Regions from separate parts of the Exiguobacterium sp. s130 genome, predicted to be linked through region 1. Evidence: riboswitches for the same ligand, from Rfam matches in the RefSeq annotation. Region 1 holds a riboswitch; each other region holds the start of a gene.
The links. A riboswitch is a leader RNA that binds a small molecule or an ion and turns the genes downstream of it on or off. The one in region 1 is predicted to bind thiamine pyrophosphate.
Positions count from the first base shown of each region.

Region 2: linked by a shared signal. The riboswitch ahead of HZS85_RS10875 (3-oxoacyl-ACP reductase) and the one ahead of thiT (energy-coupled thiamine transporter ThiT) in region 1 are both predicted to bind thiamine pyrophosphate.
Region 3: linked by a shared signal. The riboswitch ahead of tenA (thiaminase II) and the one ahead of thiT (energy-coupled thiamine transporter ThiT) in region 1 are both predicted to bind thiamine pyrophosphate.
Region 4: linked by a shared signal. The riboswitch ahead of HZS85_RS04825 (ECF transporter S component) and the one ahead of thiT (energy-coupled thiamine transporter ThiT) in region 1 are both predicted to bind thiamine pyrophosphate.

Region 1 is NZ_JACSNI010000002.1:573,232-580,892, reverse strand. Features, by position in the region: gene fmt (methionyl-tRNA formyltransferase) at 1-72, shown strand, start outside; gene rsmB (16S rRNA (cytosine(967)-C(5))-methyltransferase RsmB) at 69-1,400, shown strand; gene HZS85_RS06935 (Stp1/IreP family PP2C-type Ser/Thr phosphatase) at 1,419-2,153, shown strand; gene pknB (Stk1 family PASTA domain-containing Ser/Thr kinase) at 2,156-4,090, shown strand; gene rsgA (ribosome small subunit-dependent GTPase A) at 4,116-5,021, shown strand; gene rpe (ribulose-phosphate 3-epimerase) at 5,024-5,680, shown strand; TPP riboswitch at 5,703-5,812, shown strand; gene thiT (energy-coupled thiamine transporter ThiT) at 5,872-6,432, shown strand; gene HZS85_RS06910 (thiamine diphosphokinase) at 6,434-7,036, shown strand; gene HZS85_RS06905 (amino acid permease) at 7,092-7,661, opposite strand, start outside.
Region 2 is NZ_JACSNI010000003.1:603,589-611,249, forward strand. Features, by position in the region: gene HZS85_RS10855 (CDP-glycerol glycerophosphotransferase family protein) at 1-1,564, opposite strand, end outside; gene HZS85_RS10860 (glycosyltransferase) at 1,942-3,438, shown strand; gene galU (UTP--glucose-1-phosphate uridylyltransferase GalU) at 3,473-4,339, shown strand; gene HZS85_RS10870 (hypothetical protein) at 4,572-4,709, shown strand; TPP riboswitch at 5,149-5,249, shown strand; gene HZS85_RS10875 (3-oxoacyl-ACP reductase) at 5,384-6,136, shown strand; gene HZS85_RS10880 (LLM class flavin-dependent oxidoreductase) at 6,191-7,495, shown strand.
Region 3 is NZ_JACSNI010000003.1:216,143-223,803, forward strand. Features, by position in the region: gene HZS85_RS08765 (diacylglycerol/lipid kinase family protein) at 1-643, opposite strand, end outside; gene HZS85_RS08770 (alanine/glycine:cation symporter family protein) at 781-2,244, opposite strand; gene abc-f (ribosomal protection-like ABC-F family protein) at 2,441-4,240, opposite strand; gene HZS85_RS08780 (DUF1002 domain-containing protein) at 4,516-5,397, opposite strand; TPP riboswitch at 5,591-5,697, shown strand; gene tenA (thiaminase II) at 5,771-6,466, shown strand; gene HZS85_RS08790 (hypothetical protein) at 6,518-6,826, shown strand; gene HZS85_RS08795 (glycoside hydrolase family 3 protein) at 6,857-7,661, opposite strand, start outside.
Region 4 is NZ_JACSNI010000002.1:192,763-200,423, forward strand. Features, by position in the region: gene HZS85_RS04815 (GNAT family N-acetyltransferase) at 1-1,190, shown strand, start outside; gene HZS85_RS04820 (50S ribosomal protein L25/general stress protein Ctc) at 1,481-2,152, shown strand; TPP riboswitch at 2,248-2,347, shown strand; gene HZS85_RS04825 (ECF transporter S component) at 2,448-3,020, shown strand; gene HZS85_RS04830 (ABC transporter ATP-binding protein) at 3,017-4,546, shown strand; gene HZS85_RS04835 (energy-coupling factor transporter transmembrane component T family protein) at 4,518-5,240, shown strand; gene HZS85_RS04840 (NAD(P)/FAD-dependent oxidoreductase) at 5,296-6,327, shown strand; gene HZS85_RS04845 (alpha/beta fold hydrolase) at 6,399-7,217, opposite strand; gene HZS85_RS04850 (hypothetical protein) at 7,372-7,661, shown strand, end outside.

The DNA.
Region 1 (7,661 bases):
GACGGTGCTACGTTCATGCGTGGGATCGGTCAATCGCTTGAACTCGGACAACAAGTAGGTGAGAACGCATGAATGTACGTGACGCAGCAGTAACGACACTGATGAAAATTGGTCAAGGTGGTGCCTTCTCGACAATCACCGTCCACCAGATGCTTGAAAAGCGTGCTATCTCAGCAACAGATGTCGGCTTGTTCACGGAACTCGTTTACGGGACGCTCAGTCGTGAATTGACGCTTGATTATATTTTAGAACCATATTTAGCGAAACAGAAAAAACTTGATCCATTCATGCGCCCATTGTTACGAATGAGTGTCTATCAGTTGTTTTATCTCGATCGTGTACCGGATCATGCCGTCATTCATGAAGCCGTTGAAATTGCTAAAAAACGTGGGAAAGTCCATGTCTCGAAAGTCGTCAACGGAGTGCTACGGAATGTATTACGGGCGGGAATGCCTCATTTCGCTGAGATTGAGCCTGCTGCAAAACGAATCAGCATTGAAACGAGTCACCCGCAGTGGCTCGTCGAACGTTGGATCGAACTGTTTGGTCCGGAAGAAACGCTTCAGATCTGTCAATTAAATAACACACCGGCACCGGTCACGGTCCGCATCAATCGCACGAAAACGACGCGGGAGGAAGCAATCGAGCTTCTACTCGATCAAGGTGTGACGGCAAAACCATCTACGGTCGCGCCGGACGGTCTCGAAATCGAACGAGGAAGCGTCCAAAAAACTGATCTGATTGACCGTGGGTATCTTTCTCTTCAGGATGAGAGCTCAATGCTCGTCGCCCGTGCGCTTGGTGCAGAAGCATCCGATCATGTACTCGACAGCTGTGCCGCACCTGGTGGGAAAGCGATGCATATTGCTGAAGGTTTGACGACGGGTACACTACAGGCACTTGATCTTCATCCACATAAGATTAAATTGATTGAACAGCAAGCGACACGATTAGGTCTTACGACTGTTCAAGCAGAAGCGTTAGATGCCCGTAAAGCAGGGGAACGTTTCAAAGTAGAATCCTTTGACCGGATTCTTGTCGATGCACCTTGTTCAGGACTTGGTGTCATTCGGAGAAAACCGGATATCAAATGGACGAAACGTCCAGAACAACTCGAGCAACTCCCAAAAATTCAACGAGACATCTTGACATCTGTCTTACCACTCGTTAAAAAAGGTGGAATCTTCGTCTATTCGACTTGTACGATTGATCCGACCGAAAACGAGGAGCAGACAGCGTTCATTCTCGATCAGGGTTTTGACTTTGATGCATCTTTCGCGGAACGCATGCCAGAATCCGTGCGGCATCTAATCGGAGATAGAGCAGAACTCAAGTTGTTACCGACGACAGTCGGAACGGATGGCTTCTACATTGCCGCGTTTAAGAAACGAGAAGATTGATACGAACGGAGGACTGTCATGGAGTTAGCTCACCTTTCGACCACTGGGAAAGTCAGGACTAAAAATGAGGATACGGTATTACTCATCGGGAACGCTGAACGTGGTCTTGCCGTCGTTGCGGATGGTATGGGAGGTCACGCTGCTGGCGATATCGCAAGTGCGATCGTTCGCGAGGTATTTGAAGCATCCTTTTCCCTCATGCCAAATCGTCCGATGGAATTGTCCGAATGGATAGAACAACGCGTAGCCGAAGCGAATGCCCGGATTCTTCAGTTTTCAAAAGAAGAACAACTTGCGATCGTCGGAACGACCATTGCCTGTGTGTGCTGGGTCGAGGATTTGCTCGTCATCGGTCATGTTGGAGACAGTAGGGTCTATGCCCTTGAGGGTACGGCGTTAAAACAATTGACGGATGATCATTCTTACGTCAACATGTTACGACAAATGGGAGAGCTTTCGGACGAGGAAGTCGAAAATCATCCACGTAAAAATGTCATCACACGATCGGTCGGCTCGAACGAAACGGTCGAAGTCGACATTCAAGTAAGAGATGCTCCAGACTATGACCTCGTCCTTGTGTGTAGCGACGGGTTGACCGATGAAGTGCCAGATGATGTCATCGAACAAATCATCTTACGGGATGATCCGCTTGATGAGATCGTCGGACGATTGGTGAAAGAAGCGAATGCTCGAGGAGGCGCGGATAATATTACGATTGCCGCCATCCGGTTCAAAGAAAGAAAGAGGGTCTGAATATGCGATACGGAGATCGATTAAATGACCGCTACCGCATAGAACGGCTAGTTGGAAGTGGCGGGATGGCGAATGTCTATCAAGCCTATGATGAGATTTTAAAGCGTCATGTTGCCATTAAGATTTTACGGACTGAATTTTCGCATGACGAACAGTTCATTCGTCGATTCGAACGTGAAGCGCATGCTGCTACCAGCTTGAATCATCCAAACATCGTTGCCGTCTATGATGTAGGCGAAGAAGATGCCATCTATTACATCGTCATGGAGTATATCGATGGTATGACATTAAAGACATTTTGTGAAAATCAAGCATTACCTGTGCCGCAGGCCGTCGATATCATCGCTCAAATTTGTGATGCGATCGATCATGCCCATGCACACCGAATCATCCATCGCGATATCAAACCGCAAAACATGTTGATTCGAGAGGATGGTACCGTCAAAGTAACGGATTTCGGAATCGCTGTGGCGATGTCGAATGCGACTCTGACGCATACTATGTCCGTCCTTGGGTCTGTCCATTACTTCTCGCCAGAACAAGCAAAAGGTAAATTTGCCGATGAGAAGTCGGATATCTATTCGCTTGGTGCTGTCTTATACGAACTTGTGACAGGACAAGTACCGTTCGAGGGTGATTCACCGGTTGCAATCGCTTTGAAGCATCTGCAAGATACACCGCGTCGTCCATCCGTCTTGAATCCGAAAGTGCCACAAGCGCTTGAGAACTGTATCATGCAGGCGCTCGCAAAAGCACCGCATGACCGTCAGCAGTCCGTCGCAGCCTTTAAGGCAGATATGGTGACGGCGTTGTCTGACGAACGAGCAAGTGAAGGCATCCGAGGTGCAGAAGAGGATGAGATGGAAAAGACGATGGTCTTATCACCTGTACAAGTGCCAGAAGAATCAAAAGCGGAACCGGACACACCTGTCGTCACGACCGTTCAACCGAAACCGTCAGAAAAGAAAAAGAAAAAACGCTGGTGGGTCATCCTATTATTACTGGTATTACTCGGTGGAGCGGCTACGACGTTTGCGATGTGGCCGGATCCTACCGTTACGGTACCGTCCGTCGTCAAAACGGATGGAGATGAAGCGGAAACGAAGCTTGAGAAACTTGGATTTGTTGTCGAGACGACAGAACGAAACAGTGATACGGTCGATGAGGGAGACGTCATCAGTCAGACACCGCGTGAAAACGCACAGGTCAAGAAGGGCTCGACAGTCAACTTGGTCGTCTCTACCGGAAGTGCTCCGGTCGAAGTACCGGATGTGACAGATGACGCTGAAAAAGAGGCGATTGAGACGTTAAAAGAGGCTGGATTCGCTAAAGTCGAGGTCGAACGTGAAAAGTCGGATGAAATCGAGCGAGGTAATGTGATCCGGCAATCGATCTCGGCTGGTACGGAGGTCATCGCGAAAGAACAAACGATTACGATCACCGTCTCGGAAGGAACATCTTCCTTCGAGTTGAAGGATTTGACGAACTTATCGAGTGACGAAGCAAAAGCCTACCTGGACGAAAAAGGGCTCGATGGAACGTTCGAGCAAGAATTTTCTAGCGACGTGAAACTCGATCAAGTTATCCGTCAATTCCCACAAGCAGGGACTCAAGTCGAACCGAACGACTCCGTGACGGTCTTCATCTCAAAAGGTGAGGAAGAAAAAACGTTGACAGCGACGTTCCCTGAAAAGGTCGTCTATGACGCAGTCAGCGAGAACGAGGACGAGGAACCACCGAAACAAGTCATCCGGATTGAGACGGAAGATGCGAAAGGGAAGCGGACCGTCATCGAAGAATCAATTGACCAAGATGAGACATTCGACGTGCCGGTGACGATTGATCCGGGAGAAGAAGGCAAGATTACGATTTATAAAGACGATACGGTGTATCGTTCAAAAACCATCACGTACAATCAAGCAAAAGACGCACAGTGAATGTGATGAAAAAGGAGTGCATAGGATGACGGAACAACGCATCGAAGAGAATCGAGAAGGAACGATCATACGCCTGCAGGGTGGCTTTTATGATGTCATGACACCAGAAGGAGAGGTCCGTTCACGGGCAAGAGGGAATTTCCGAAAACGCGGCATCAGTCCAGTTGTTGGAGACGAAGTCGTTCTTCATATCGAAAGTGAGACCGGGTATATTCTCGAAGTGAAGGAGCGGGACAACTTTTTAGTACGCCCGCCTGTCGCGAATATCGATCAAGCGTTGCTTGTCGTCTCGGCTGCAGAACCTGATTTTTCAGCGCACTTGCTCGATCGTTTCCTCGTCTTGATCGAAGCGAAGGAAATCCAACCCGTCATCCTGTTAACGAAGATGGACTTGCTTGATGATGTCAAAGGTCCTGCAGTTAGAGAGGCAATTGCCGCTTACCGGAAGATTGGATATACGGTCATCGAGACATCCAGTGAGACGTTGTCGGGTGTTGAGCAAGTCCGTCCGTTACTGGCCGGGAAAACGAGTGTTCTTGCCGGACAATCTGGAGTTGGGAAAAGTTCGCTCTTGAACGCACTTGAACCAACACTCGACTTAGAGACGAGTGCGATTTCGAAATCACTCGGACGTGGGCGGCATACGACACGACACGTCACGTTGATGCCACTTGCCGAAGGCTTGATTGCTGATACACCAGGTTTCTCGAACCTTGATTTTCCGTATGATATGGAAATCGAGGATGTACGGTGGAGTTTTCCTGAATTCGTGGCTGTACAGGACGAATGTAAGTATCGAGGATGTTTGCACTTGAATGAACCCGGATGTGCTGTCAAGGAAGCCGTCGAAGCACAAGAAATCATGTCCTCTCGTTATGAGAACTATGGTATGTTTATAGACGAAATCAAGAATCGAGCCCGGAGGTATTGAAGATGATTAAAATTGCACCATCTATCTTATCAGCAGATTTTGCGAATCTTGAGCGTGATGTCAAAGCAGTCGAGGCAGCAGGCGCGGACTATATCCATTTCGATGTCATGGATGGTCAGTTCGTACCGAATATCTCGTTTGGACTACCTGTGCTCAGCAGTTTACGTCAAAAGACGGATATGGTCCTTGATGTCCATTTAATGATTGACCAGCCAGAACGTTTCGTTGAAGATTTCGTTAAGGCAGGGGCAGATATCGTGACGTTCCACGTCGAAGCGACGAACCACGTCCACCGTGTTTTACAACAAATCAAGCTATCCGGTGCAAAAGCAGGGGTCGTCTTGAATCCTCACACGCCATTATCGACGATTGAACACGTCCTTGAGGATGTCGATATGGTCTTATTGATGACGGTCAATCCGGGCTTTGGTGGACAAGCCTTCATCGAGAATGTCATGCCAAAACTCGCATCACTTGCACAAATGAAAGCAGATCGTGATCTGACATTTGAAATCGAGATTGATGGTGGCGTCAACCCGGAAACAGCAAAACTTTGCATCGAAAACGGCGCGAACGTTCTTGTCGCGGGATCAGCAATCTACAATGCACCAGATTATGCGGAAGCGATCACTAGCATTCGTCAAGGGGCTGCCGTATAATAAGAACGAGAAAACGAAATATGATGACCGCAAGGGGTGTCGCTTGAAAAGCGGCTGAGAGGAGTCTTTTAGACTTTAACCCTTCGAACCTGTTCCGTTCAAACGGACGTAGGGATGTGGCGCACGCAGGCAGTACGGCGTTCGTCGTATTGCCTTTTTGCGTCCTCTCGTACAATGAAGGAGGAAATAGCATGAAACGGTTACAAATGATGATGGAAATTGCCATCTTCGCAAGTCTCGGGGTCGTCTTTGATTTACTGATTCCATTTAAAATGCCACAAGGCGGTTCAATCAGCTTAGCGATGTTACCGATCTTTGTCATGGCATTTCGCCACGGTGTCATCGGAGGTGTCGTCACAGGAGCGCTTGTTGGTACGATCCAACTGATGTTCGCCCCACAAGTCTTGACGATCGTCCAACCATTACTCGATTACACGATTGCATACGGTGTCGTCGGACTGAGCGGTCTGTTCGCCCGTCAGGTTAGACAAACTGCACGTAACGGACAAAAGAAACGTTTGATGGCGTTCGTTCTCCTTGCAACACTATTAGGCGCAGGACTCCGTTATATCTGTCATGTCATCAGCGGAATCGTGTTCTTCGCGAAATATGCAGAAGGTCCAGTCGTGCCATATTCATTAGTTTATAACGCGACATACATGGTACCATCTTATGTTTTATGCGGTGTCGTCGCGGGTCTCCTCTTTACAACTGCGCCACGTTTACTACGTTATTCAGCACGAGGCGTCTGAGATGCGGGCGATTCTCGTGTGCGCCGGTCCTCAAGAAGAAGTGCCTGATTTGCGGATGCTTTGTCAGTCTAGTGATTTCATCATTGGTGTCGATGGTGGTGTTCAGACTATTGAATTGTTTGGGCTGACATGCGACATGACGATCGGTGATTTTGATTCGCTTGGTTACGTACCTGAAGGAGCAATCGTTCATCCGGCTGAGAAAGATGAGACGGATCTCGAACTCGCCCTTCGTACAGTATCAGAGATGAAACGGTTTGATGATACTATCATCGTCGGAGCAACAGGTGGACGACTCGACATGACCGTTCAAAATGTGTATTTATTGAAGCAATACCCTGAAGCGCGACTCGTCACGAAACGGGAAGAGGTGCGATATTTGGCAGTAGGATCGTATGCAGTCGAAGCCGAAAGCTATCATTATCTTTCTTTCATTCCACTTGTGCCGTCAATCTTGAGTTTAGCTGGAGTCAAATATCCACTTGATATGCATCCTGTTCCGGTCGGAGGTTCCTTGACCGTCAGTAATGAATGGAGTACGTCAGAAGCGACAGTAGAGCTCCATCAAGGAGAACTATTGATGATGCGAACACTTAAGGAATAGAACAAGCATATGAAAAAAGGCCGTGGATGATACCGCGGCCTCTTTTCATATGGCATTATTCTTCGAGTTGGGAAGGGGCGACTCGAATGTCACTTTGAGCCGATAGGTGTTTTCCTTTAATGAACAGATGATAGCTTCCCCACATGACGAGGAAAAATGGAACACCGATGTATAAAGCAATTCGTTGATCCGCTTGAAACGCAAGACTGAAAAGGACAACGACATTAAGTGTCAACGATATCAACGGTAATGCTGGATAGAATGGCGTCTTGAACTTTAGTTCGGATAGATCATGTCCGTTTCGGATGAACTGACGGCGGAACGCAAGTTGCGAAGCGGAAATTGAAATCCAACCGACTTGAGCACCGAGTCCAGCTAAAGACAAGAGCCAGATAAAGACGGTATCCTCTGCGAAAAAAGCTGTCAGAAGAGATAACATCGCAAACATCATCGTAAAGAGTAAAGCGCGCATCGGCACACCACGGGCATTAACATAAGATAATTTCTTTGAAATCATCCCTTCTTGTGCCATTGCCCATAACATTCGGGTCGCGGCATACAATCCCGAGTTCCCGACGGATAATAGTGCTGTCAAGACGACGATGTTCATCAAGTCAGCGGCATA
Region 2 (7,661 bases), on a different contig from region 1:
TACGATGAAGATAGAACGAGACTTCGTATTTGTTGTCCATCACTAAGTTTTTCAACCGTTCGTCCGTGATTAACGCTTGAAACTCCTGATAGTAGTCGCTTTCCATGAACTGTTCGTCTGGATACGTATCGAGTTTCGGTCGCCACGTCGGCATGATCAACAGCTTTTTCCGGTTTTTATATCGCTTGAGCCAACGTGATCGTTCCGTGATCAATTGATCGAATCGGGCGAGACCCGTCACGATGATTTCGTCAGGATGAAAACCGTAATCGCGGGCGATAAGTTGTTTTTCCCGCTCCGAGGAGACGACGAATAAGTCGGTAAATGGATGCGGCATCTTTTTTCCGTAAAGATGACTGACATTTTTTGACCCGATGACACCGTGTTGCAAGAACAGCTTTTGTTTCGTTTGCATCAATGCTTCTGTGTGATAGGTAGCGAACGGTAAGGCATAACTTGAAGAATGCGTATGGCAAAGAATGTCTGCTGCTTGGACGACCTCGATGTTCTCTGGTGATTTGTAGAACACGATATGGTCCTCATATCCGACAAGATTTTTGAGGTCCGGACTCGACCGACTGATGATGTAGAAGATATTGAAGCGCTTCTGATGCTGGTCGACGAGATACTTGAAGAAAATCATCCCGTTATCTTGTGCTTTATCCGGATATTCAAAACAGATAATCGTCTTCTTCTTAGGGTCCAGTCCAAGTAACGGGTGAGGGTCTGTGTAATACTCGACAGTCTCGACCGGCACCGGAATTAGACGCATCGCAAGACGTTCCGACACGGTTGAATAGGGGCGAACTAGCACATCGTATTGCTCATTAAACGGCAACCAGTGCTCATCGTTCAAGAGTTCTGGGTGATTTTTAAAGTGGCGAATCCGAGGTGTAAAACCAGAAATCGGCATCTCACGAATCGAAAAGCCAAACAATAGGTCGTAGATGTTTACATTAAGGGTTTCATAGTCATACTGGTCACCAAGCAATTGATTGACAAGTTCTGGTTCGATCACGGCTTCGACCTCTGTCTTGAAGCGACGAGCATCAACTGGTGTGACGCTGAAGCGTTCAATCGGCAGGGTGATTTTTTGTTCCAGATGTCTGAATTTAATGAAACAACTCGGCTGTTCCACTTCGAAATACTTCGAGTGAAACGAAAACTTCAATAGAAGGACGTCGTCTTGACGAGTGATGCCCTCAAATAGGACGTCTTGATCATAAAAATTCATGATGGACGGTTTTTTGTTATAGATCAGACTGAGTTCATCGTCTTGGTCGATGAAAATGAAGTAGGAATGTTTCCCTTGTTTGATGTAACTATTCGGTGCGATGACTAGTGGCTCAGAAAGATGTTTGAACGAGATTGGTGTTCCAGATTCATCGACGAATTTAACAGGATGATTCTTTTTTTTGAAGATATCGAGCAATGTATCAATCGATAGCACAAAGGCTGTCTCTATTTTTTGGAGTGGTATCAGTTGTTCATTGATCGCTAACTGTAGGCTTTGGTGCGGAAGATTCTCGATCAAAAACGTATGATCACGACAAGTGATTTTCATTGGTGCGTGGCTTCCTTTCATACTCTGATTCAGTCGTTCTTAAACAACATCACTTACCATACAATATCTTCCGATTTCTGCAAAGATGTAGATTGATTGAAACCACTGCAGTATAGTCTACTGCTGAAGGATATGGGGAAAAGACAGACGTTACCGTATCTTCGACAGAGCGTTGGTTGCAGAATCATGACAATGATTGGATATTATGCAAAACGGATTGACTTTGTTCTTAAAAAAGTAGATAAATAGAAACTGTATTGGTAAATGCGACTAGTATCGCAAGAGGTTTATGAAAAAGCAAAGTCGGCTATATATAGAGGTTGAACTCACAGAAAAAACAGGGATCAATCTTGAAGGGTGAAGGGGAGTAATGACAGATGCTGTATACGGTAACATCGACATTACCACCAAAACACGGTGGTAGAACGAAGTCGTTATTGAGTCGAATCGCCCTCATGGAACAAGAACTTGGCGCGGGTTCAACAATCGTTACGACGAACTACAATGCCAACTACATGGAAGTCTACGAATTGTTCCGAACAGAAGAGAAGGTCGGTCCGAAAGTACAATTTGAAAATATCTACGATTGGCTATCAGATTACAAATTGTTAAGTATTCCAACGACTCGTTTTCGTAACAAACCGATCATCAAAGAAACGGAGCGCGAAATCGAAGGATTGAAAAGCGTCGAGAAAAAAAACAGTGACGCCGTTCGTTATTATGATGAGGAAGATGAGTATGTCCTCTACCGTAAATTTTACCCTGAAACGCAAGTCGTCGAATTCGAGGATTTCATGACGAACGCTTCCCGTAAAAAAGTCGAGCGCTGGGAATATAACGTCTACGGTCAATTGCACCGGAAGACGATTTATTCGCCGGTCCATCATGGAAAGATGATGGAAGAGCTATATGATTCGGAAGGCAATGTCTATTGTAAGAAGTTCTACAATGAAATGGCGCGCCCGAAGCTCATCTTGATTCAGTTATACCGCAACGGCAGAATGTACAAAGCGTTCAAAAAAGAGAAGGACTTATTTGAGTATTACTTCAATCGATTGTTTAAAGACGGTGATGTCTTGTTCGTCGATGCGCGTTTACTGGACCGCTCGATTCTCAACATCAAAGCAGATGTCAAACGAATCATGGTCATCCACAACTCACACTTGGATGGTACGACCGTCAAAGGATCATATACGACGATGTTCTCGGAATCCGATAAAGTGACACGTTTCATCAGTCTGACGAATCACCAAAAAGAAGACATCCTGGAGCGGTATAATATCCCGGAAGAGAAGATTTCCATCATTCCGCACTTCATCGTCCCAGAACAAACGCAACGACGCGAACAGGTCAAGGATCAATTTTGTTTCATCGGTCGATTCGGTTTGCAAAAACAGATGGATCATTTGATCAAGAGTTATGCGATCTTCAAACAATCCGGTCACGCGACGAAGCTTGTGCTCTACGGCATGGACGAACAAGGGCAACTGGCGATGATGGAGAGTTTGATCGAGGAACTCGGCTTACAGGACGATATTGAAATCCACGGCTTCACGTCGAATCCGGCAGAAGTGTTCCGGGAATCGAAAGCCTCACTGTTGACGAGCGAATTTGAAGGATTTGGACTGACGGTCATGGAAAGTATCAATGTCGGCTGTCCGGTCATTTCTTATGACGTCAAATACGGACCACGCGAAATCATCGCCCACGGCGAGAACGGCTACCTCGTTCCAGCGAACGACATGGAAGCTTTTGCTGCCGCGATGGTGCAACTCGTCGAACGACCATTTGCGCGCGTCGAGACGAAGCCATCGCTGTACCTCGAGACGGCTGTAAAGAACTACGGACGATTACTAGAAGAATTAAGCAACTAAACCTACTACTTGAACGATGAAGAGGATGAACGTTATGATGAAAATCACGAAAGCCATTATCCCAGCAGCAGGACTCGGGACACGTTTCTTGCCTGCGACAAAAGCAATGCCAAAAGAAATGTTACCGATTCTCGATAAACCGACGATCCAGTATATCGTCGAAGAAGCGGCAAAAGCCGGCATCGAAGATATCATCATCGTCACAGGTAAACACAAACGGGCCATCGAAGATCATTTCGATAACCAAAAAGAACTCGAGATCACGCTCGAGAACTCTGGGAAGACGGAATTACTCGAGAAGGTTCAATTCTCGACGAACCTCGCGAACATCTTCTATGTCCGCCAAAAAGAACAAAAAGGTCTCGGTCACGCCATTTTGACGGCAAAACAATTCATCGGGAACGAACCGTTCGCAGTCTTACTCGGGGACGATATCGTCGAGTCGGATGATCCCGCAATCAAACAATTGATGGACGTCTACGAGCAGACGGAAAAATCAGTCATCGGTGTACAAGAAGTCCGTCCCGAAGATACGCATCGTTACGGCATCATCGATCCTGTTTCACAAAACGGACGACTGTATGACGTGAAGAAATTCGTCGAAAAACCGGCTCCGGGCAAAGCACCATCGAACCTCGCGATCATGGGACGTTACGTGCTGACACCGGATATCTTTGATTATCTAGCGAATCAAGGAGAAGGGGCAGGCGGTGAGATTCAATTGACGGATGCGATTGAGCGATTGAATGCGGATAGCCAAGTCTATGCGTATGATTTCGAGGGTAACCGTTATGACGTCGGAGAGAAACTCGGTTTCGTCAAGACGACGATTGAATATGCGTTGAAAGATGCAGAGATGCGTGACGAGCTGAAAGCTTTCATCAAGACACTAGACATTTAACATGATGGACCACTCTGACATGATTCAGAGTGGTTTTTTTGTAATTCATGAAACCAATCCGTCTAGTCAAAACGTAGAAAAAAAGAGAAGAGAGGTGCTACATATGTTAACGTGGCTCGGTGTGAAGGCTGATAAAAAAGCAGAATGACAATTTTTCACAGGTGTCGAAAAGAAAACAATCTTCCTGATCTTGCTTCTATCGCTTGTGATCTTGAAGGGTGTGAAGTGGGGAATGACAGCACTTATCCCAACGGCATTTTTCAGTGATCCGATCGTTTCCGTGTTACCAGGAGTGCTTGGCGTCCTAACAGCAGTCGTTTTCGTGCTTTTGGTAGAGCGCTCCCTACAGGATAAGTCGAGTGAAAAGTAAGAGATACACGAAGGACCACCTGAAGTTAGTCGATTCAGACTGAAGACAAAGTGCAATTTTTCTCAAATAGAGTGCGTATACTTTAAGACGAAAAAAATTAAATATAAACTGAAGAGAGAAGACGACATACTTACTACTTAATGGCCCCCATAAGATGATTACGCAAGATAAGCTTTATACATTGCAAATATTAATGATTCGGACTACTAGATCACGTAATTGATCAGAAATATCGAATCGCTCGTATATTAAGACATCATTAAAGAAAGAAAAAATGATAATCAGTATTGCCTAGTATAAGATATGACCGTAACAAAGTAATCCGAATCAGATAATAATCCTATTTTTACGCTCGATCTTTAAAGAAATACTATTAACGAATCGCTTTCATCATCATTGACAGGTGTTCACAAGACTACTAAAGTGAAGGTAACTTAAATAGAATCACTAGGGGTGTTATTAAACTGAGATGAGTAGCTACTCAAACCCTTTGAACCTGAACTAGGTCGTACTAGCGTAGGAAAGTGTAAACTCTGATGAACAAGCGGAGGCGATGATGTCGCTCTTTGCTATGTGTTTATTTAGACGTGCGCAACTTTCCTTTTGGAGAGTTGCGTTTTTTGTTTACTACTTCGCTATTTAAGTTGCAAAAATGGATGAGGGAGTGGACAAGAATGAGCAGAACAGTATTAGTGACAGGAAGTAGCCGAGGACTTGGGGCGACGATTGCAAGGGTGTTAGTGAACAACGGATTTAAAGTGGTGATTAATTACTATAAAAGCAAAGAGGCGGCTGAAAAGCTTGTGAGCGAACTAGGAGCAGAGAATGCACTTGCCTTGTATGCCGATGTTACGAAGCGGGAAGATGTTGAGAGCATGATGCAATCCGCAACAGCACATTACGGTCAAATCGATGTTGTCGTCAATAATGCATTAGTAGATTTTAAATTTGATCCGGTTGCTCAAAAATCGTTCATCGATTTAGAGTGGGAAGATTATCAAAAGCAACTGGATGGAACGCTAAAAGCTGCTTTTCACACCATCCAAAGTGTTTTACCACAATTTATGGAACGAAAGAGCGGTAGTATCATCAGCATTGGAACAAACCTCTATCAAAACCCCGTCGTTCCTTATCATGAATACACAACAGCAAAAGCAGGTCTGATTGGTTTCACACGTAACCTGGCCGCAGAACTAGGTCAATACGGTATAAACGTGAATGTCGTCTCCGGTGGGTTATTGAAAGTCACAGATGCGAGTGCTGTGACAACCCCTGAAGTATTTAATCTTATTGCCCAATCGACCCCGTTGAAAAAAGTGACGAGCCCAGAAGAAGTGGCTCAACTGGTTGCCTTTTTGGCATCAGAAGCAGCATCTGGGATTACCGGTCAAAACGTAACAGTCGATGGTGGGTTAACGATGAATTAAAGCAGGCGTTTTAAAAATTCTCAGCTTGTAAGAGAAGGGATTCGTGAACAGAAGATGACGAACAGAAATCAGTTAAATATCGGCGTTTTGTTATATGGATGTGGTCATCATCAAGCCGCATGGTTAATGCCTGATTCTGCAATTGAAGAAATCGGAGAGAGCCGCTATTATCAGCGTTTGTCTCAAATAGCGGAAGCTGGATGTTTAGATGCAGTATTTTTTGCGGATAATCAATCTTTTCCGGCTACCAATGCAACTGATTTACCTGCCTTTTGGTTGGATCCATTAATTAATCTAACGGCTATTTCTCAAGTGACGGATCATATAGGATTAGTCTCTACGATATCGAGCACGTTCTCCAATCCGTATACAGTAGCAAGGCAACTTCTAAGCCTTGATCACGTAACGAAGGGGAGGGTAGGCTGGAACTTAGTGACCTCGATGACAGATTGGGAAGCACTAAACCACGGAATGTATGCACTTCCACCGAGGGAAGAGCGGTATAAAAAGGCGGACGAATTCGTTACATTGATGGAGAAGCTATTTTTATCATGGGATCAAGCGGCTTTTCTTGCGAATCGATCAGATAACCAATTGATTGATCCTGAACGTATACAAGTTATCGATCATTCTGAAGCCTATTTCAGCGTAAAAGGTCCTTTGTCTACGCCGCGTAGTCCCCAAGGAAAGCCAGTAGCGATGCAAGCGGGGGGTTCTGAAGAAGGGATTGCCCTTGCAGCCAAACATGCGGATGCCGTATATTCTGTGTCATGGAATTTTAGACAAGCCCATGCTTTTCGTGAAAAACTCCATAAGAAAATTACACAAACTGAATCACCAGATCGAAAGATTAAGATATACCCAGGCTTAGTAACGTATGTTGGTAAAACAAGAGAAGAGGCACTAGCCAAAAAAGCCGAACTAGATGAAAAATTACCGGTTGAAAATGCGTTGAAACAATTGAGTTTCTTTCTGCAACAGGACTGCTCCACATGGGATCTCGAAGCAAAGATTCCGGCCTTACCATCGATCGAGGAATTTTCCGGACCCATCGGACGCTACCGAACGATTCTAGAGATTATCGAAGATACGGATCCGACGCTCAAAGAACTATTAGGCTATTTAGCAGCAGGAGGAGGACACCTGACATTGATTGGTACTCCGGAAGAAATTGTGGATCAGTTGGAGTTTTGGTTTAACGAGGGAGTAGCAGATGGCTTCAACTTGATGCCGCCGTCATTACCGTCAAGTTTAGAAGATTTTGTAGACATGATTGTTCCTGAATTACAAAAAAGAGGATTGTTTAAAGTGTCCTATCAAAGTACTACATTTAGAGAGCATCTAGGTTTAATCGATTAAATTAGATGAAAAATTTAGCTAAATTCCGAAAAGATTTTGAAGAAATCCTTGAAGACCCGAACACGAATCGGCGTGACTTTAGATTGACGAACTTGATGTCGGAAATGGATGGAACGATCCAAATCTCATTGCTTCAAAATCTCGAATGGGAAGCTCGGCATCCAGA
Region 3 (7,661 bases), on a different contig from region 1:
CGTCGACTTTTGCTTCTTCCGCAAACGATTCGAATCCACCAACGGAATTCGTCAAGGCGATGATTAACAAGTGGGCTTCTCCATCAAATTGTTTTTCGGCAGAGTTGATTTCGATTGGATAAGGACTATGATCCTTAAAGGCTTTCAGACCTTCAATGAAATAAGCGACCGATCCAAGTGACGTTTTCTGTTCGATGCTCACTTCTTCGACGGCTTCCGCAATCAGACCAACCGCAATGACGTTCATGAAGTAATGATCATCATATTTACCGATATCAAGCGGGCGGGCAGGGGCATCAGCTAATATCTGAATCGCCTCTTCGGGGTCCGTCGGGATGTGTAACGCGCGTGATAAATCATTGACCGTCCCAAGCGGTACGATCCCGAGTGTTGGACGATGTGGTTGCTCGGCAATTCCAGTAATGACTTCATTGACCGTTCCATCACCACCCATGGCGATGACGGCGTCGTAATTAGACTGGGCGGCATGACGTGCGAATTCCGTTGCATCGTGTTCTTTTTCCGTGAATCGAACGTCGACGGTTTGAAAGCGAGTAGCAAGCGTCTCTTCAGCGAGCGTCGCGTGTTTTTTTCCGAGTTCTTTACCAGAAGACGGGTTGATGATCAACATAGCTTGAGACAAGATGAATTCCTCCTTCGGGGCAATCTGTTGACTTTTTCCCTGTCCGATGAAAACATAATCCAAATTCTTTTTTACAAATAAAAACACCGAGTAGGCGCATGGCTTCCTCGGTGTTGAAGTTTGAACTCAGAGTTAAATCATTGTGATGGCGGCACTTCACCAGCAGCAGGACGAGCTTCTTCTTCAACGTCCCAACACTCCGTATTTTCAATCCCGAGTGCTTTTGCTGAGAAGACAGGATCGAGTCCCTGTTTCCGTTGTTCCTGATAATCTTTGATGACTTTGAGAGCGATGCCGCTCAAGAGGAGGATCGCTGTCATATTGATTAATGTCATGCCTGCCATGAAGAGATCGGCAAAACTCCATACCATACCGAGGCTGAGAATAGATCCGATGAAGACGAAGCCCATTGTCGCAATCCGGAAACCGAAGACGGCTGCTGGACTTTGTTTGATGAACTCGATGTTCGTCTCACCGTAGTAGTAACTACCAACGATCGAACTAAAAGCAAATAAGAAGACGCTGAGTGCGATGAATGGTGGGGCAATTGCACCAAATTCTTCGGAGAGCGCGTTTTGCAACATGCCGATTCCTTCGCCATTTCCAGCCGCATAACTATCACTGAGGAGAATAATCGTTGCTGTCGCTGTACAGACGATCAACGTATCAAGGAATACACCAAGTGTTTGTAAGAAACCTTGTTTTGCTGGGTGAGAGACTTCAGCCGCCGCCGCAGCGTTTGGAGCAGACCCCATTCCCGCTTCGTTTGAGAACAATCCGCGTTTGACACCGAGTGAGATTGCAGCACCGACCGAGCCACCGAATGCTTGCTCGATTCCGAAGGCACTTTTGAAAATCATTGCGAACACACCAGGAAGTTCCGTCAGGTTCGTAACGACGACATAAAGAGCAGCAATCAAGTAGAGACCTGCCATGATAGGAACGATGATTGCAGAGAACTTCGCGACACGGTGGACACCACCAAAGATGACGAGTCCCGTCAAGACGACGAGTGCTGCGCCGACGACAGCTGTGTTGATACCGAACGCATTGTCAAAGGCAGCGGCAATCGTGTTTGATTGAACGGAGTTGAAGATAAGGCCGAACGTCACAGCAATCAAGATTGCAAAGACGATTCCGAGAGCTCGGTTCTTCAAGCCTTTTTCGATGTAGTAGGCAGGACCACCACGGTATGCGTTCGATTTCGTATCGCGTACTTTATAGACTTGAGCCAGTGTACTTTCGATGAGAGCCGTCGCGCCCCCTAAGAGAGCGACCATCCACATCCAGAAGACGGCACCTGGTCCGCCGAGTGTGACGGCAATCGTGACACCGGCAAGGTTACCCGTACCGATCCGTGTCGCAGCACCGATGAAGAATGACTGGAGAGAAGTGATGCTTTCTCCTTTATCGTCTGTTGTTTGTTCACTTTTATCGAGCGTGACGCGGAACATCTCTTTTAAGTAAGTGAATTGGATGAAGCCAGTTCGGATGGTGAAGTAGATCCCGCCGCCGATCAATACAGCGATTAATACATACGACCATAAAATGTTGTTAGCGTAATCGACACTTCCTTGAATGACTTGCTGAATGGCGTTCATGATGGTGTATTCCTCCCAAAGAATAATAAAAACTATACGCTAAATTATACGAATTTTCTGAAAATAATCAACAACAAAATAAAATAAAATTTTAAAACTTAATAAGGTTAGCTAAAAAACCGTATGCTGAAATCTTGTGAATGAACGAAAAAACTGCCACTCTCGGTATCGAGAGTGACAGGCAAGTAAAGCTAAATCATCCATACTGTAGCAACTGTTCGTATAGGTCATCGAGTTGCTGTTGGATGCTTTTAGAAACGGTATCGGTCGGTTTTTCACGTTTTGTTAATTTCTGTTCAAGCCGCTCGATCTGCACTTCTAACTCGTATTGTGACAAGCGTTTTGGTTTTTGAGGGGTTACGTGGAGTGAGGAAGACGTAGCGAACTCAGTACGCTTCTGTTGAGCATACGTATACGTACCATGATAACGCGTCAGACCATTTTCGAGCCACAGGATCTGCGGAAAAAGCCGATTCAAGAAATAGCGGTCGTGTGAGACGGCAATCAATGTACCAGAAAAATTCTCGAGTGCTTCTTCGAGTGTCTCTCTTGATTCAATATCGAGATGGTTCGTCGGCTCGTCGAGAATTAATACATTGATCGACGAATGAACGAGGACGGCGAGTTGCAATCGCACACGTTCTCCTCCGCTTAGTGACAAAATGGACCGAAAGACAGTTGGTCCAAAGAACAGGAACCGGGCTAGGATATGGCGGGCTTCCGCTTCTGGAACGGCAATCCGGTCTCTAAACCAGTCAATTAACCGCGCGTCCTCCTCGAAATGGGCATGCTGGGACAAGTAACCGACATGATTCGATGGTCCACGCGTGAGTGTGCCTGCCTCTGGTGATAATTCGTCAAGCAGCAGTGAGAGCAATGTCGATTTCCCACTCCCATTCGTTCCGACGATCGCGACCCGATCCTGTGCCATGATCTCGAACGAGACGTCATCAAAAATGTGGCGGATTCCGTAAGCAAACGAGAGTTCTTCAGCGCGAAAGACGACTTGACTCGTATGATCGGTAGAAGAAAAAGAGACATCAGCGGTTTTGGCTTCGAGTTGCGGTCGTTTGATCCGTTCGATTCGCTCGAGTGCCCGCTCCATCGATTTTGCTTTACGGAATAATTTCTCACTCGGTGGAGATGCTTCGTTTGCCCACTGCCGTAGTCGACGAATCGCTTCCTTCATCTTCTTGATTTTTTTCTGTTGTTCCTGATAGGCGTGGAACTGTTCCATCAAGCGACGTTCTCGTTCGACGACGAACGCACTGTAGTTCCCTAGATAGGAGGTCAGTTCACCATCTTCAAGCTCGACGATCGAGGTGACGACGGCGTCTAAGAAGACCCGGTCGTGAGAGACGAGCAGGATAGTTCCAGTGTAGTCCCGTAAGAATTGTTCTAACCATTCAACGGCAGCTAAATCAAGATGGTTCGTCGGCTCATCAAGGATTAGGAGGTGTGGTTCCATCAGCAACATGCGACCGAGGCAAATCTTAGTTTGCTCACCGCCGCTCAACTGATGGAAAGGGCGAGTGAGTAACGGACGTAAATGTAATCCGTTCACCATGCGCTCGATCTTCGAGTCGAGTAGATAGCCATCTTTTTGTTCGAATGCATTTGTCGCTTCCGCATATCGAACGAGTAGTGCATCCAGATCATCTGGCGCTGTCGCCATCAAAAGCTCCAACTGTTGCATCCGAGAACGGATTGCGAGGATCTCTTCAAACGCCGCCCAAAGGACGTCGAGTCCGGTCATCGTTTCGGTATAAGTGGGAAGTTGTTCCAAGTAGCCAATCGTCAAACCGTTCTTTTGATAGATGACGCCACCGTCCGGTTGGTCAAGGCGAGCAAGTAAGCGGAGTAATGTCGTTTTACCACTCCCGTTTCGTCCAATCAGACCGACACGATCGTGTTCGTTTAAGAAGAGGGAAACGTCCGTTAAGATCGTTTCGCCTCCGAATTGTTTTGTCAGATGTTGAATGTCGCAAATCATCATAATGAGTTGATCCTTTCGCGCGCATTAAAAAAAGGAGAGCGCAAATAGCACTCTCCCTAGTGTGTGAAAGATGCGCTTTGCTGTATTTTTCAATCATGAAGTTCTAAAAAGGGCAGACGGGTGCCTTAGAACGCCATTCCATGAAAAATCGCGCGCAACAGATACAATTGTTCCATTAACCAATGTTTGCACGCAGCAAAGTCCATCATTTCACACCACCTTTCGTTTCAGATACAATCAGTTTACCATTATCTTGTTAATTGCGGAAGTCTGAATTATTTGAACACACCAGCAATCGAGCTGAAGAAGTCACTCAGACCATCAAATAATTTAGCGAAGAATCCTTTTGTCTCCTCGGACGTTGCAAACGCATGGATGTCTTGACCAGCATTTTTTAGTCCACTCTCGATTTGCCCCCAGTTGATGTTCGCTTGCTCCATTTGATTGAATAGATTCGTCAACCGATCCATCTGTGCATCAGACAGTTGGATGTTGTTGTTTTGAATGACTTGGACGATCAGGTTTTCGATCTCGACTTTTGTTTCCGGTTTTTGATTGGCGATTTCGGCCTTGATCTCATTCATCAAATCAGCGACTTTATCTGTCCCGACTGTCTTCCCGACGTCTGAAGTGACCGATAATTCTTGCTGTGCTAAATCTTTCCGTTCGTCACTCAGCTTGATTCCGGTCTCAGCCGAAGTTTGATCATAGGCTTTCATGATTCCTGTCAGTGCCGATGTTCCAGTCACTTTATAAGGAGAAGTGATCGTGATGTCGGCATCTTTGACACCTGCCGTGACGAGAGCGTTCAAGTACATATCCTTCGTCACCCACGTAATGTTTTCCGTCGCAACGGAAAGTCCGTCACCTTTTTCCGTCAATTCGATTTTAGCGGATGAATACATGTTGCCACCTTTTTGCGACTGGGGAATGTTTTTCCCGAGATATTTTTCTTCGTCAGCAGAAGTGGCGATGATCGGCGTGATGCCTTCCGGTGCATTGAGACGGGAAAGCACCCAAGCCTTATCCTTTGCGCCGAGCGACTCCCCGAGAGTGACGATTGTTTTATCAACGACTTGCTCAGCGGATGCGGCTGTCGGAAGTAATAAAGCAGAAGCGATAACGGCTGACGCCATGATTTTTGTTGGTGTATGCATAATGAATTCCTCCAATTGTAAGTAACAGAATGAACTATAGTATCAGGTACTAAAATTAGTGTACGAGAACGAAAGAAGTTCGGAATCGGTCTGTAGATGGAGACGGCATCCGTCTTCTGACACTCCATAGTATAGCGAAAAGAGGACAACTTGACTTCCATTTTCAGCATGCTATAGTGAATTTGAATCGAATAATGACCACTAGGGGAGTCGGTAGACCGACTGAGACGAACGAAGACGTTCGGACCCTTTGAACCTGATTAAGTTCGTACTTACGGAGGGAAGTGGCGTCAAGTCTTGTTCTTCTTGCGCCATGCCCGTGTGTTTCGGGGTGGTGTTTTTTCGTATCATACTAAACGAGGAGGATGAGATCATGACATTCACACAAGAAATCAAACAAGCGGCACAAGCGTATTGGGATAGTAGTTTTACCCACCCATTCGTACAAGGAATCGGCGAGGGAACGTTACCGCTCTCGAAATTTCGGCATTACGTCATGCAGGATGCCTATTATTTAAAACACTTTGCGAAGATTCAAGCGAAGGCAGCGTCAAAAGCAGACGACTTCGCGACGATCGCGACACTTGCCGAGCATGCTACTTCGACTTACGAGGCAGAGTTGAGCTTACATCAATCATTTTTTGAGCCGCTCGGTATTACGGAAGCAGATCTTGAAGCATTTGAACCGGCACCGACAGCATATGCTTACGTCTCCCACATGCATCATGCGAGTGAAGGGACGCTTGGTGAGACGATTGCTGCCATCTTGCCATGTTACTGGTTGTATTATGAAGTTGGACAACAATTATTGACGTGTACACCGGATGAAAAAATCTATCAGCAATGGATCGACACATATAGTTCGGAATGGTTCAAAAAGGTCGTCTTTGAACAGATTGCACGGCTTGATGCGTTGGCGGAACAAGCAAGCTCGGCTGAACGAGAGCGGATGAAACGGCATTTCGTGACGAGCTGTTATTATGAGTTGCTATTTTGGCATATGGGATGGACGGAAGAAACGTTTACGTCGATTTACGAGACGATTCCAGCACGGACGGTATCTTCTTAAACGAATAGATGGTAGAATTAGGTATATATCATAGTGAGAGTAGGGATCAAAATGGAAATCTTTATCATTTTGCTGATCATTATCGTTGCCTACGTTGTACAACGTATGCTTGGAAAAGCGAACGTTAGATTTGCTGGATATATCATCCCCCTTTTAGTGACGATGTATGGCACATATGCTACCATCTGGAATTTGAAGGTGACGTTCAAGTTTGAATTTAGCGTCGGTAGCTTCATTTCGACTGTCATAATGATTGTCATTTATGGACTGCTGATCTACTCACTTTACCGCGTCTACCATCGTGCGAAAGAAGAAGCGGAATATCCGTATCAAGCATTAAAAGACCGAGGCATCCTTTAAAGGGGGCTCGGTCTTTTGTGTATCATGTTCTCATTTTTTCCAGTTTTTAAAGCCATCACCGAATTCGAGATGCAGTTGATCGGTAAAGACACCGTTCTGAAAGACCGGCACATCAACCGGTAAAGTGCCTTGCGGTTTGAACGTTCCGAAAATTGCTCGAATACCAGCAGGGAGGTTCGGTCCCGCTGATTTCAGATTGCCTGCTTCAGAGTCCGGTCCGTTCGGATCCCCTTTAAAACCATAGACGAGGACGTGTGCCGGTGCGTCCGGTTGAACGGCGACATCGTATGGATTACGGAGGCTAAGCAAGGCGGATGGTGTATTTGTTTGTTTCGCATACCGGAAGATTGAAGCTGGAATCGCTTGCTCTGGTGCAGTAGGCAGTAGTTTGGCACTCGTATTGACGTTTGAACCAACGATGATGTAATCTGCTGCATCGAGTTGTGCCCGTAGTGTCGGGTTTTGGTCGAGCGGTAGCGTAGTAGCCGAGTAATTCGCTGTCGTTACGTGCCAGTTCCGGTTCTTAGGCAGGGAAGCAATCGTCTTTTTCATGCTGTCCGTTTGATCCGTCGCAGGGGCGATCACAAGAACGTTTGCATTCTTTTTCGGCTTGAAGGGTAACGTCCGCTGATCATTTTTCAGGAGTGTGACCGCGGCTTCCGTCATCGCGCGTTCTTTTGCTTTATGTTCGGGACTACCGACGATTTGGTTCGCTTGCGCGAGTTTATCAGCTAAGGATGTCGTATCCGTCGTGCCATTCCATATTCCGCGTTCTGCCTTCAGCGTCAGGATCCGCTCGACCGATTGATCAATCCGTTCCTCTGACAGACGTCCG
Region 4 (7,661 bases), 380 kb from region 1:
ATGTCTATATCAGTGGTACGACGCGAGAAGCAAAACTATACGCGCGGTTCGGCTTCACACCGATTGCAGCGACGCTTGGTAGTGGTGACGCCCAGTTTGTACCGATGTTGTTGTCGCGCGCAACATACGAACGATCCGTCATCGCGGATGTCTTACGTCCCCTGCATTTTCTAGCCGGTCCGGTCGAGGTTGCGCCGACGGTCCGTCAAGCGGCGCAACAAGCACCGCGTCCACACCGGACGGCCTCGATGCGTCAGCTCGATCAAGATTTACGTGGCCGAATGTGTCAGTTGCTGGATTTGCCACATGTCTCGATGGCCGTCGGCAGCGGTACGCTCGCCAATGATATTGTCGCGCAACAACTCACTGGACATGGATTGATCCTGAACGGTGGCGAGTTCGGTCAACGCTTGATTGACCATGCGGTACGTGCCGGCAAGTCTTTTGATATCCATACGCTTCCCTCCGGTCACCCGATCGATTTGGAGCAACTCGCTCATCAATTGAGGCAAACGGCATACAACTGGATTTGGTTGACGCATTGTGAGACGTCAACGGGTGTTCTCTATGATCTTGATGCAGTAAAAGTGCTGTTAGATCAACGAACCGCACTCGTCGTCGATGCGATCAGCGCTGTTGGAACCGGACATTTCTCATACGATGGCTGCACTTTCGTCACGACTGTTTCCGGGAAAGCGATTGGTGGTTTACCGGGTCTTGCGTTCATTGGTCACGCAGATCGCGTCCTACCTTCTCTCTGTATTCCCCGTTATCTGGATTTAGGACTCTATGCGGAAGGGGTTGCCTTTTCCGGCTCGTCGAACCTGTTGCTTGCCTGTCAGGCAGCGCTTGATGCCCTCGATCTTAATCAAGCAGCAATCAAGATGACCTATCTCGAACAAGCCGTCCGCGCAACTGGATTCCAACTGCTCGCACAACAGGAAGCACAAGCGCCGGGAATACTGACGATCGTTCATCCGTTCGCAACTGATTTAGGCGACGCTCTGCGCATTCAGGGGTATCACGTCCAGTACGAAAGCGACTATCTCGTTTACAATCAGTGGCTTCAAATTTCGACGATGGGACAGACGACGATGCGGCAAATTGAACGTCTCGTTCGTGTTTTAGTTCGTGAAAATCAACGAATCATCATAAAGAATGAAAAAAACGAAAGACCTCTCAACCCTTGATTTCAAGCGGTTTGGAGGTCTTTCGACTTCAAAAAGATAAAAAAGAGGTTTATGGATTTAAAACATAGGGGTATAAACTCATTAGCACCGCATCAAACCGGTGACTTATTCACACATGTTTCTCAATATCAGCGTAATGACCTGGGAGAGAAATGCAAAGTCACGAAAGCGTCAGACTCATGAGAGTCTGAAACCGATTGTCTTAGCATGATTCATATTGTTCAGGATTCGTCCTGCTCCTACATTCATTACCTTTTGAGGGCTATACCAAATTCAAGGGGGAAATGAACATGTCAGTTAATTTAACAGCCGAAAAACGCGAGGTACGTCCACGCTCACTCCGTAAACAATTGCGTCATGAAGGAAAAGCTCTTGGCGTCGTGTATGGTTACAAAGTGGAAAGTACACCAATCGCATTTGAAGAAAAAGAATTGCTTAAAATCGTCCGAGAAAACGGTGAGAACGTCTTGATTTCACTCAAACTCGACGGTAAAAATATTAACGTCTTGATCAATCGCCGTGATATGGATGTCTTCACACCAACTGTCGATCACGTTGAATTCATCGCCGTTAAAATGGATGAAGAAACAGAAGTCGAAGCAGACGTTGTACTCGTTGGGGAAGCAGCCGGTGCAAAAGTTGGCGGTTTCCTATCACAAACACTCTTTAAAGTAACAGTCGCTGCAACGCCAGATAAATTACCAGAGAACGTCGAAGTCGACGTCACGAACCTCGAAATCGGCGATTCGATTTCTGTAGCCGATCTTCCAGAACAAAAAGATTTCCGCATCGTTACAGAAGGCGACATTCAAGTCGCAGCTGTCGTCGAATCGACACTCGAGCAGGATCTTGAAGAAATCGAGGAAGCAGAGGCACAAGCAGAAGCTGGCGAAGACAACGAAGCGGAAGCAACAGAAGCGTCTTCAGAAGAAACAGCTGAAGAAAACGAAGACAACAAATAAGTCGTTTAACGATACGCCCTTTGTTGCGTATCGTTTTTTTGTGTCTTGACAACAGGCGCTAGATTGCCTAAAGTGAACAGCGTATCACCTATTACCATATCCACTAGGGGAGCCCAATTGGCTGAGACGATTCACTTCGGACCCTTCGAACCTGATCTAGTTCATACTAGCGTAGGAAAGTGGAGCGATCACATCCAATGACTCCTGCTGCGCGCAGTTTTTCTGAGGACCGCTCTCTTTTTTACGGAGGGCGGTCTTTTTTGGCGTCTCCCCCATTCAAAGGAGGACGTATCTGATGCAACACTGGAAAATGAAAGAAATCATGGTCATGATGATGCTAGCCGTCGCTTGCGGCGTCATCTATCTCGGTTGGTCAACACTCTGGTTACCGATCTCAGCGATCTTCGGACCTGTCGGTGCCAACTGGATGTTTGGTATCTGGATCATTGCGAGTCCGCTCGTCGCAGCAATCATTCAAAAGCCAGGTGCCGCTTTAATTGCGGAAGTCGTCGCGGCAGCCGTCGAACTGTTCACGGGAAGTCATTTTGGTTTATCCGCTCTTCTGATCGGAGTCTGCCAAGGACTTGGTGCGGAACTCGTCTTCGCAATGACGCGTTACCGTCGTTATGACACATGGACCTTGATGTTATCGGGTGTCGGAGCCGCGATTGGTAGCATCGTCTATAGTCTAATCGCGAACGGATTCGGTTACTACACAACGACGACGTTGCTTGCGACAACTGGCTTACAATTGATCAGCGGCGCATTACTCGGTGGCTTGCTTGCAGCGATTCTCGTCCGTCGCCTTGTTGCGACCGGTGTCTTGAACGGGTTTGCGGCAGGACGAGCGAAACGGAACGTCGCATGATTACTGTCGACGACCTCAGCATCCGCTATCCGGGTCAGATAAAATCGGTGCTCGATCATGTATCGCTGACGATCGAGTACGGGACGACCCTTTTGCTTGGTCGCAGTGGGAGTGGCAAGACGACATTACTTCATGCCCTTGCCGGACTGACACCGGAAACGATTGAAGTCGAACAGACTGGAACTGTTACCCGCTCTGGTTCGGTCGGAGTGCTGTTCCAAAATCCAGAAGAACAGTTTTGTATGGAGACGATCGGACGGGAAATCGCTTTTAGTTTAGAAAATCGCTCGATTCCACGCGTGGAGATGGATGAACGAATTGAACGCTTACTCGCACTCGTCGGTCTCCCTCTCCCCTTCTCGACACCAATCGCGAGTCTATCCGGAGGAATGAAACAGCGTCTCGCGCTCGCAGCGGTCCTAGCACTTGAGCCGACGATCTTATTACTCGATGAACCAACGGCTCAGATTGATCCAATCGGACAACATGAGCTGATGGCGTTGATTTTTCGGATTCAAAAAGAACACGATTTAACGATCGTCTTGATCGAACACCAACTTGATGTCTGTTTGCCGTACGTCGACCAAGTCGTCTTACTTGAGGACGGATCGATTACTGCGACGGCGGATCCACGGGATCTGTTCCCGCAGGATTACAAAGAGCTTCAAACGAAAGGTATTGCCGTTCCCTCTTTGTATCCGTATACCTTAGAGACGTTACCCATAGATGGACCGCAAGCGGCGCGACTTCAGGTGCCTTCCGCTGTCGCTACAGCTGGGAGCTCTTTGTTACACGTCGCTGCATTATCGACGAAAGCACCATATCCATTGACCGATGCGACATTTTCCATGCAGACAGGAGAATGGGTGATGCTGCTCGGGGCAAATGGATCCGGGAAAAGTACATTGCTTGCGACACTCGGGCGGTTGCTTCCCAATCGTGGAACGTATCAGCTCCAGGGGCGTCCGGTTCATCGTTACTCCCGGCGTCGCTTTTATGAGCACGTCGGCTATGTCTTTCAACAACCGGATCTGCAGTTTCTTAAGCTGACGGTCGAAGCGGAAATCGACTGGAGTCACCGGGCAGCGACGAATGTTAAGCGCGCGGCGTTGCTTGAACGGCTGGAACTGACATCTGTCAAACAGCAGTCACCACTTGCTCTTAGTACGGGGCAACAACGACGGCTCAGCGTCGCAACGATGCTCGGACAAACGAAAGACTTGTTGTTGCTCGATGAACCGACCTTCGGACAAGATGGATTGACGACACGACGCTTAATGGAACAGTTACAGATGGAACAACAGAACGGTACGACACTCGTCATGGCGACGCATGATATGGAGCTCGTCGCCCGGTATGCGGATCGTGTCCTCGTCATGGAGCAAGGACGGATTGCTTTTGACGGTCGCCCAAGCGAGTTATTCGCTGACGTTCCATTACTCGAGCGCTGTCAGCTACAACGTCCACTTTCGTACCAATTCCAGGAGGTGAAACGTGATGCAAACGAACGTGTCCCCGTTCGCTGAACTCAATCCCGTCATTAAGGGAAGCGGATTGTTTTTGATCATGTTTGCCTTGATTGCAACGAATGACTGGGTCAAAACGTTAGTATTCCTGAGTTTTGCTATCGCACTGCTACTCCTCTCCGGATGGGGTCCTTTTGATTTCTTGAAGCGACTTGCGCCGTATAGTCTATTATTCTTATTGACGTTCTGGATGATGGCGGCTTTCGGCAAAGGAACGAATACTCTTTGGTCGTTCGGTTGGTTTCATGTCACGTCGGAAAGCGTCACGCACGGCTGGTTACTTGCCTTGCGGATGGCCACGTTCGTCTGCTTGAGCCTCGCTTTCGTCACGACGACCGATGCGACCCGTTTCGTAATGAGCTTGATCCATCAGGCGAAGTTATCGCCCCGCTTTGCTTACGGATTCCTTGCCGGGATTCGCTTTCTGCCGCAACTGGTCGAAGAAGTCCGCGTTTTGCGGCAAGTCCGGATGATTCGCAATGTGCACAGTCGCTTTCCTGGTGATGGATTTCTTTCAATTGGCTTACCGCTCTTCTCACGGTCGATCCAGCGGGCAGAACGGATGGCGATTGCTCTCGAAGCCCGTCACTTTTCAGCAGAGCGAACGTATTACGAGGTACCGGTCGTTCAGCGTCAGGATATTATTTATCTCGTGGTCATCCTCCTATTCATTAGTCTTGTCTTTTGGCTATGATTACCGCCACCCGTATACGGGTACACTCTAGCAAGACAGATTGAAGGAGAACGACATGAAACGTATCCTCTTGATTGGTGCAGGTCACGCTCACCTGCATTGCATTACACACGGACCAACAGAAGACGTCGAGTGGCTGGTCCTGAACGCCTCGACGTACCAATATTACTCGGGCATGTACTCTGGACTTGCTGACGGAACATACGACATGGATGAGATGCGTATTGACGTCGCCGCCTTATGTCGTGCCTATGATAAACCATTCATCAAGGAGACCGTCATCAAAGTCGACCCTGTTGAAAAGGTCGTCTTCGGTGCATCCGGCAGACGTTACACCTATGACGTCGTCTCAACGAATATCGGTTCATTCGACTGGTCGGAAGATACGACGCGATTATCGATTAAACCGAACTACCGGTTACCGGATACATTAAAGCGACTGCAACAAGCAAAGCGTCCGGTCGTGATTGGGAGCGGACCAGCTGCCGTCGAGATGGCGGCGTCCTTGAAAGCGGCGGGTGTACCGATCACATTGATCACGGATCGAGATATCCTTTCTCGTCATCCGGCAGCGGAAGCCATTACGAGACGGTTAAAAGAACTCGGAGTGTACTGGATCAGGGAACGTCCTATAGATGACGAACTACCACTCCGCTTTAAGCAACACCCACCAATCGAGTCAGATGCAATCGTCCGCTTGACGGGTGCCAAAGCTCCGGCATTGTTTGCAGACAGCAATCTCTTCACGGAAAACGGATTTTTACTCGTCAATGAACAGTTACAAGCGCTCGATCATCCAAGCTTGTTTGCTGCGGGTGACGCGGCGACCCTCGTCGCCTACCCCGACATTCCGAAGAATGGTGTCACGGCTGTCCGACAAGCGCCAATTTTGCTTACGAACCTTTTACGATACCTCCAGGAAGAAGCACTGCAAATCTATCGTCCGCAAACGAACTATTTGACGATTTTATCGATGGGACCGCGTCATGCGGTTTCCCTATATGGTCGTCATTATTCGACTCACCCGTTCGGTTGGTACCTGAAGCGCTGGATCGATCAACGGTTCATGCGGAAGTATCGCTCTTAAAAGCGTGCGCCGGCGCACGCTTTTTCTGTACACAAAAATAAGCCATGGACGCGTGTCCATGGCTTATTAAATTAGACGGTTTGATTTCCTTTAACGTACGTCAGTAATGTCTCGTTGAACTTCTCTTGTTCGTCAAGTAACATCCCGTGTCCACTCTCTTCGAAGACTTCGAGTCGCGCATGTGGGATTTCCTTTTGCATCTCTTCCGCAAACTCGAACGGACAGACTTGGTCTTTTTTACCGTGGATGATCAACGTATCGACTTTGATGTTCTCGAGTTTTCCACGTAAGTCTTCGTCACGCAATGCGATTGCTGACTGAATCGTTCCGTGGGATGAAGCGGCGATGCTAAGACCATGGAACCATTGTTGTAGCGGTTCTGGATGCTCCTTCGCAAAGAAGATTTTCCCGAATCCTTTGAGCATCGACGGACGATCCTGTTTCGTGTCGGCAATCAACGCATCGACTTCTTCTTTTGTCATCCCGTATGGATAACCGTCGCGTTGCGTAAAGACCGGTGCCGCAGCTCCCGCAAGAACGAGCTTACTGACTTTTGAATCCCCGTAGTGCAAGAGATAGGACAAGGCGATTCCTCCTCCCATCGAGAAGCCAAGCAACGTGACATTCGCTAATTTCAGCTGTTCGATGACTTCATTGACATCGGACGCCATCGTCTTATAATCGTATCCCGTTGCTGGTGCATCTGATTTGCCATAACCACGATAATCGATTCCGACGTAACGATACCCTTCTTCGACGAGCAGGTTCTTTTGGTACTCGAACATGTTGTTGTTTGCCGGCCAGCCGTGTAAAAAGACGATCGGTTGACCCGAACCGACATCCTCAACGTAAATCTTCGTGCCATCAACTGCTTGAATGAATGTACCCACCATAAAACCCCCATAGTAACAGATTGACCATGCATGCCTCTATTATTCCCGAGTTAATGGATGTCAAACATCTTGATGTTGAAACGTTATAGAAAATTCTGTCTATTATAGAAAATATGGTAAAATACAGACAATCGTATAGAGGAGGTTTTTCATGAGACGCTATATACATACCAGTATTCTCGCAGGAGCAGTTCTCCTTGCCGGGTGCGGAAAAGAACAATACTTAGATCTTACATATGATGCCAATTACTGGGGCGGTATCTCGACTACCTTTGATGGTCAAGAGATACCGGATCTCCCGAAAAAACAAACGGCGGCTTTGTTGAAGGTTTGTCAGCAAAAACCAGATAAGATGCGCTTGCCAGATCGATATGTGCAACACGAAGGATTTGATTTATACTTCCTACCTCCGAGTGTCCAAGGGCGCGAGTTCCAACACGT